Regions from separate parts of the Caulobacter sp. FV2ps19 genome, predicted to be linked through region 1. Evidence: predicted binding sites of a transcription regulator. Region 1 holds the regulator's gene; the other holds the start of a gene.
The links. The regulator LexA, encoded in region 1, represses DNA repair genes until DNA is damaged. The targets are predictions, from matches to a motif close to ATGTTCNCNANNTGTTCT.

Region 1 (3,404 bases):
CCGGGCGACCGGATCCAGGTTCGTGGCGGCGTCTTGCGGATCAATGACCGGCCGGTCCGGCAGGTGTCTCAGGGCGTACGCGCCGAGGACGATGACGACCATCCGGCGGTGGTCGAGGAGATCGCCGAGACCCTGCCCAATGGCCGGACCTATCTGACCCATAGCCAGGGTCCGCGCACGGCGGCGGCCAATACCGGCGTCTATGTGGTGCCGGCCGGCTGCTATTTCGTGATGGGCGACAATCGCGACAATTCGGTCGACAGCCGCTTCGACCCCGGCCGCGTTCCGGCGGGCGAAGCCGCCTGCCCCTGGAACGCCGAACTGGATCGCTATCTGCCCCCCGAGACCGGCATGGGCTTCGTGCCGTTCGACAATCTGGTCGGCCGGGCCGAGCGCGTACTGTTCTCCTGGGACGCCAAGTCCGGCCTGCGCCTGGGCCGCACCTTGAAGTCGCTCTCGGCGCCCCAGACCTGACGCACGCCTGAGCGCCAGCCATAGAGGCGCTCGGCTCTGGCGCCCTGAGCGCTTCTCGGACACATTGCCCCCACGACAGTCGCGCCGAAGCGGATTCGTCCGGGAGGGTGGTTGAGATGGGCCTTGTCGCCCGCATCGTGAAATGGGCGCTGGTCGCCTTCTTTCGGCGTCAGGGCTGGACGGTGGAGGGCGCAGCGCCCTCGCCGCGCAAGTTCGTGGTCATCGCCGCCCCGCACACCAGCAACTGGGACTTTGTCTATTTCCTCGGCGCGGCCGACTCCCTGAAGGTCGAGCTCAGCTTCATGGGCAAGGCCTCGCTGTTTCGCTGGCCGTTCGACAGGATGATGCGCGATCTGGGCGGCGTGCCGGTCGATCGCTCCAAGTCTGGCGACACGGTCCAGGCCATGGTCGATGAGTTCGCCCGCCGCGACGAGTTCATGCTGACCATCGCGCCCGAAGGCACGCGCGGGAAGGCGCAGCAGTGGAAGACCGGCTTCTACAATATCGCCTTGAAAGCCGGCGTGCCGCTGGTGTGCGGCTATATCGACTATGAGCGCAAGATCATCGGCCTGGGGCCCACCTTGGTCCCCAGCGGCGACTATGAAGGGGATCTGGCCAAACTGGCCGCGTTCTATCGAACCTTCACCGGTAAGCACCTGGATCGGGCGACCGCGCTTTAGGCGCGAATCGCCGCGCGCGAGGCGCGACTCAACCTGAGGCCGCCGCCGTCCGAAGCGGTTCGACATTGGCCGGCGGCGAAACCTTGCGGCCCATGCTCCAGTTCGACTGCAGGCGAACCTTGGGGTTGGGCGCCGACCAGATCTCGCCCGTGCCGTCGATCGCCACCACCCAGATCAGGTGATGTTCCTGGCCGTAGTCGATGACCGCAAAGGCGAATCCCGTCCCCTTGCCTTCGACAGAGACCGGTACGGTCGGGTTCAGTTGGTTGAAACTCACGACGAAAGCCCTCCTGTGCGGCTTTCGGCTCAACGGCGAAGGGGGCGAGAGCGTTCCTAAGTCGTCAACTTGACATTAAGGAAGAACGCCTAGAGAACATTCGCAAGGTTTGCGGTTTGTTCCGCGTCGTCCTCGAGGTCGAGATGCTTACGCGCAAGCAGCACGAGCTGCTGATGTTCATCCATGAACGCATCAAGGAGAGCGGGGTCTCGCCCTCTTTCGACGAGATGAAGGAGGCGCTGGATCTGGCGTCGAAGTCGGGCATCCACCGCCTGATCACGGCCCTGGAAGAGCGCGGCTTCATCCGGCGTCTGGCCCACCGGGCCCGGGCGCTGGAGGTGGTGAAGCTGCCGCAGCAGGCCACGACCGCCTCGCCGCCCAAGGGCCGCGGGACATTCAAGCCGCAGGTGGTCGAGGGCGGCGGCGCGCCCCCCGCCATGAACGGCGGGTCTTCGTCGGCCCCGGCCAACGACAGCCGCGAGCTGCCGATCCTGGGCAAGATCGCCGCTGGCACACCCATCGACGCCATCCAGCACGAACGCGACCGCCTGCCGGTGCCCGAAAGCATGCTGGGCGGCGGCGAACACTATGTGCTCGAGGTGCAGGGCGACTCGATGATCGAGGCCGGCATCCTCGACGGCGACTATGTGATCATCAAGAAGGGCGACACCGCCACCTCCGGCGAGATCGTCGTGGCCTTGGTCGGCGAGGAAGCCACGCTGAAACGCCTGCGCAAGAAGGGCGGCTCGATCGCCCTGGAAGCCGCCAACCCCAAATACGAGACCCGCATCTTCGGACCCGATCAGGTCGAGGTGCAGGGCAAGCTGGTGGGGCTGATCCGGCGGTACCACTGAGGCTTGATTAGAGCTTTTCGAGATTGAAGGCCGCCCCGGTTGGGGCGGCCGTTTTCGTTGTAAATTAGCTTGTCATCCCGGCCGCAGCGAAGCGGAGCGCCGGGACCCAGGGGCAAACACGATGCGCCGGCCCCTGGGTCCCAGACAGCCTCTGCGAGGCTTCCGGGATGACAAGGATTTTGAGCTTTAGAGCTCCCCCCGCCCTACTCCCTGGCGATCCGCGCCAGCTGGACCAGGATCTTCTCGGCCGCATCCAGACGCTGGGCCGGGGTGTCCCATTCGCCCTTGATCACCACCTTCTGGTCGGGACGCACCTTCCAGACGATATTGTTCTTGGCGACATACTGCATGAGCCCCAGCGGATTGGCGTAACTATCATTCCTGAAACTCGCCACCGCGCCCTTGGGGCCGACATCGATCTTGGCGACATTGGCCTCGCGGCACAGGCCCTTGATGGCGACCACCTTGAGCAGGGAGTCGGTCTCGGGCGGCAGCGGGCCGAAGCGGTCGATCAGTTCGGCGGCCAGGGCTTCGCGGTCGGCGGACTTCTCGGCTTCCGACAGGCGGCGATAGAGCGACAGGCGCACATTGAGGTCGGGCACATAGTCGTCGGGGATCATCACCGCCGAGCCGGTATTGATCTGCGGCGACCAGCCACGATCCTCCAGCAGGGCCTCGGCGCCCTGGCGCTGACGCAGTTCGGCGACGGCGTCTTCCAGCATCTGCTGATAGAGCTCGACGCCGATTTCCTTGATGTGGCCGCTCTGCTCGTCGCCCAAGAGGTTGCCGCCGCCGCGCTGGTCCAGGTCGTGGCTGGCCAGTTGGAAGCCGGCGCCCAGGCTGTCGAGGGACTGCAGCACCTGCAGACGCTTCTCGGCCGACAGGGTGATGGTCTTCTCGTTGGGCGTGGTCAGATAGGCGTAGGCGCGGGCCTTGGAACGGCCCACGCGGCCACGGATCTGATACAGCTGGGCCAGGCCGAACATGTCGGCGCGGTGGACGATCAGGGTGTTGGCCGACGGAATATCCAGCCCGCTTTCGACGATCGTGGTGGCGAGCAGCACGTCGTACTGGCCCTCATAGAAGGCCGTCATCACGTCTTCCAGCTGGGTCGGGGCC
Region 2 (3,404 bases), 340 kb from region 1:
CCGGCAAGGATGGCTATGCGACCCCGACTTCGATTTCCGTCGACCAGGGGGGATCCAGTGGCCTTGACGCCTTTGGTTTGCCCAAGGGCGTCATGGATTTCACGCAGTCCGAACGTCTTGTCTCAGCGACAGCCGCTCGAGCGGGCGACACGTTCCAGATCCGCACCCGCGAGCGCGGGACCCTGACCACGATCAAGATCGAGGCCAACGATACGCTGGAAACCCTGGCCGACAAGATCAAGCGCGCGTCGGGTTTCCGCGCCAAGGTCGAACTGGCCAGCGACGGCAATGCGCGCAAGCTCAAGATCAGCCCTGCCTACGCCACCTCAACGATCGAAATCCTGGCAGGCAAGGGCGGCACCGACGTGCTGCAGGCTCTGGGGCTGGCCTCTGGGGTCATTCGCGGCACAAAGGTCGAGAGCGGTAAAACCGTTTCAGCTGACGGCGGCGGCCCGGTCTTTGGGCTGCAGCTTCCCCCGGAGGTCGACCTGACCACCGAGGCGGGACGCAAGGCGGCCTCTGCGGCGATCACCAAGTCCATGTCGGCGGTGCGCACGGCTTATCGCGAGTTTGCCGATCTCGCTATGGGCATCGATAGCAGCGCGGCCAGCACGTCGGGCAAGACGGGAGGCACTGTGCCGACCTATCTGACCAACCAGATCGCCAACTATCAGGCCGCGCTGAACCGTCTCACCGGCGGATAGTCGCACTCCTGCGCTAGAGGTGCTTGAAAGCGCCATCTTCGCGTCGTAGCCAGTACTCATGGAATTTCTGAAAGACCGGCGCATCATTCTTGCGGGCGGCGCGGCGCTCGCGCTCGTGGCTGGCCTCGTCATCGCGATCCTGCTGCTGGGCGGCAAGAGCAAGCAAGCCGAGCCGCCGCCGGCCTCGCGCGCTGGGCTGATCGTCGAGACCGGGCGGGCCGACGACACCAAGCTCGATCCCGCTCGACCCCTGCGGTGCTTCGTGGGCGGTCAGTTCGCGGGCGAGACGACCCTGGCGGTCTGCGCCCAGAAAAATGGCGTCGCCACCGGCGCCCTGGACGTCGGTGTGGACGAGACGGGCGCCCTGGCGGCTGCGGACGAGGCGGGCACGGTGCTGACGCCGTTGCCGCCGCCCGCCGTCGTGGCGCCTGCGCCTTCGGTTGTCGCGCCAAGTCCTGCGACGTCGCCTGCCGTGCCTGTTTCCACTACGCCGTTGGCCGTGTGCTGGCGTTATTCCGGCGCCGAATGGCGGCGTCTGCCGGGCGAAATCACCCTGAACGCCTGCGCCCAGACCCTGTTCGGAGGGCGTTGCGAGCGCGCTGGCGGAGCCACCTATGGTCGTTGGGGTGAGGAAACCCTGCGATTGGTTCCCGGGCGCGTCGAAGCGTCTTCCGATAACCGTTCCTTCCACACCGTCATCGACCAGGGACCGAACTGCTCGATCCCGGTCGCCGGCTAAGGCGAGTTCCCCCATGCGCCGTTCGCTCTTGATCACCATCGCCGTCGCCGCCGCGGGTCTGGGCCTGTCCGGCTGCGAAAAGCAGATCAAGGCCCCGTTTGAACAGGGGGTCTGCTTTCAGGTCGCGACCAACAAGGACAAGACCCTGCGCTTCAATCCCGTGGAGCGAAATGTCCAGACCATGGAACAGTGCGCGGCGATCCTGGAGGGGGTTCGTCTTCGGTTCATTCGGCTGGGCAGCCCCAGCCGCACCCTGACCGGGGCCTATCAGGGCAGCTTCATCTTCGTGGAAAAGGAAGGGATCTATTTGGGTCAGACCTATGACGGCGCGCGCTTCATGTCTCTGGTTCGCACCGGCGATGGTCGTCTGGCCGTTCCGGGCGCCGTGCGGCAGGTTCCGGCGCAATAGAACGTCGGTCCGCGACAATCGCCCTCGGTCCACAGGAACGTATTGAGAACAAAATTGCGTTGACCGCGACGCTCCGTTAACGTCTTGATCAGATTCCGGCGCAAGGGTCGCCGGGCGTGAACAAGGTCGAAACGATGGCGGGCAGCGTCAATAAGGTCATTCTGGTGGGCAATCTCGGGGCCGATCCCGAAATCCGCAGCCTCAGCTCCGGTGACCGCGTCGCCAATCTGCGCCTGGCGACCTCTGAAACCTGGCGCGACCGCACCTCGGGCGAGCGTAAGGAAAAGACCGAATGGCACCGGGTCGTGATCTTCAACGACAATCTGGTGAAGGTGGCCGAGCAATATCTGCGCAAGGGCTCCACGGTCTATATCGAAGGGGCGATCCAGACCCGCAAATGGACCGATAACACCGGCGCCGAAAAGTACTCCACCGAGATCGTGCTGCAGAAGTTCCGCGGCGAACTGACCATGCTGGGCGGTCGCGGCGACGGCGCGGGCGCATCGTCCGGCGGTGACGACGGCTATTCCAGCGGCGGGGGTGGCGGCGGCTTTGGCGGCGGCGGCGCGCCGCGCAGCCAGCCCAGCGGCCCGCGCGAGAGCTTCTCGGCCGATCTGGACGACGAGATCCCGTTCTAGGTCTAGCTTTAGATCTGTATTCAACAGCAGGCGGTCAGGTCCTCTGGATCTGGCCGTTTTGCGTTGCGGCGGTGGGGCGGCGGACAGGGTCTGGTCGGCTATCGCGGTTTCAGAACCAGATCCGCCAGCGCATCCGCATTCCAGGTCGGGGCGCGGGGGGCCAGGATCAGCGAGGCTCCGGTCTCGAACCCGCGCAGCATGTCGGCTGTCTGGACCAGCTCCGGCGCCGCCAGACTCTCGCTCATGACGAGGGCGGCGACGGTGAGGCCGCGCGCCCGGATCACCTCCAGAGCGGTGAGCACATGGCTGACCGTGCCCAGATAGGATCCCGCCACCAGAAGGATCGGCAGATTGAGCGCCGCCATCAGGTCCAGATTGGTGGTCGAGTCGGTCAGCGGCGACATCACCCCGCCCGCGCCTTCGATCAGCAGCAGGTCGCGATCGGGTCGTGAGAGGCGAAGCGCGCAGTCGGCAATCAGATCCTCCAGGCTCAGGGTGTCGCCTTCCATCCGGGCGGCCAGATGTGGGGCCAAAGGCGCGCCGTAGCGGCGCGGCGAAATGCGGGCCACGGCGTCAGGGTCTCCCAGGGCCCGGGCCAGGCGTCCCGGATCACTGGTGTCCGGGGCGGCGGGATCAAAGCCGCTGACCACCGGCTTGAAGGCGTCAACGCTCAGACCTCGCGCCCTTGCCGCCTGGATCAAAGCGCAGGCGACATGGGTCTTGCCGATGTCGGTGCCGGTCCCGGCGATGAAGAGGCTCTTCATGCGGTCTGATCCTGGCGAAGGTCCGCCACCTGTTCCGCCAGTCGCGCCACATCGGTCTCGGTATGGGCGGCGCTGAAGGCGATGCGCAGGCGGGCCGTGCCGTCGGGCACGGTCGGCGGACGGATGGCGACGACCAGGAAGCCCTCGGCC

Region 2: the regulator LexA is predicted to act here: its motif matches at 1,887-1,904, upstream of ssb (single-stranded DNA-binding protein).

The regions. Positions count from the first base shown of each region.
Region 1 covers NZ_CM178729.1:2,989,309-2,992,712, forward strand. Annotated here, with positions in the region: gene lepB (signal peptidase I) at 1-474, shown strand, start outside; gene ACW18B_RS14210 (lysophospholipid acyltransferase family protein) at 591-1,154, shown strand; gene ACW18B_RS14215 (hypothetical protein) at 1,183-1,431, opposite strand; gene lexA (transcriptional repressor LexA) at 1,575-2,285, shown strand; gene mfd (transcription-repair coupling factor) at 2,489-3,404, opposite strand, start outside.
Region 2 covers NZ_CM178729.1:2,654,291-2,657,694, forward strand. Annotated here, with positions in the region: gene ACW18B_RS12535 (hypothetical protein) at 1-704, shown strand, start outside; gene ACW18B_RS12540 (hypothetical protein) at 763-1,443, shown strand; gene ACW18B_RS12545 (hypothetical protein) at 1,457-1,852, shown strand; gene ssb (single-stranded DNA-binding protein) at 1,987-2,490, shown strand; gene bioD (dethiobiotin synthase) at 2,589-3,254, opposite strand; gene bioF (8-amino-7-oxononanoate synthase) at 3,251-3,404, opposite strand, start outside.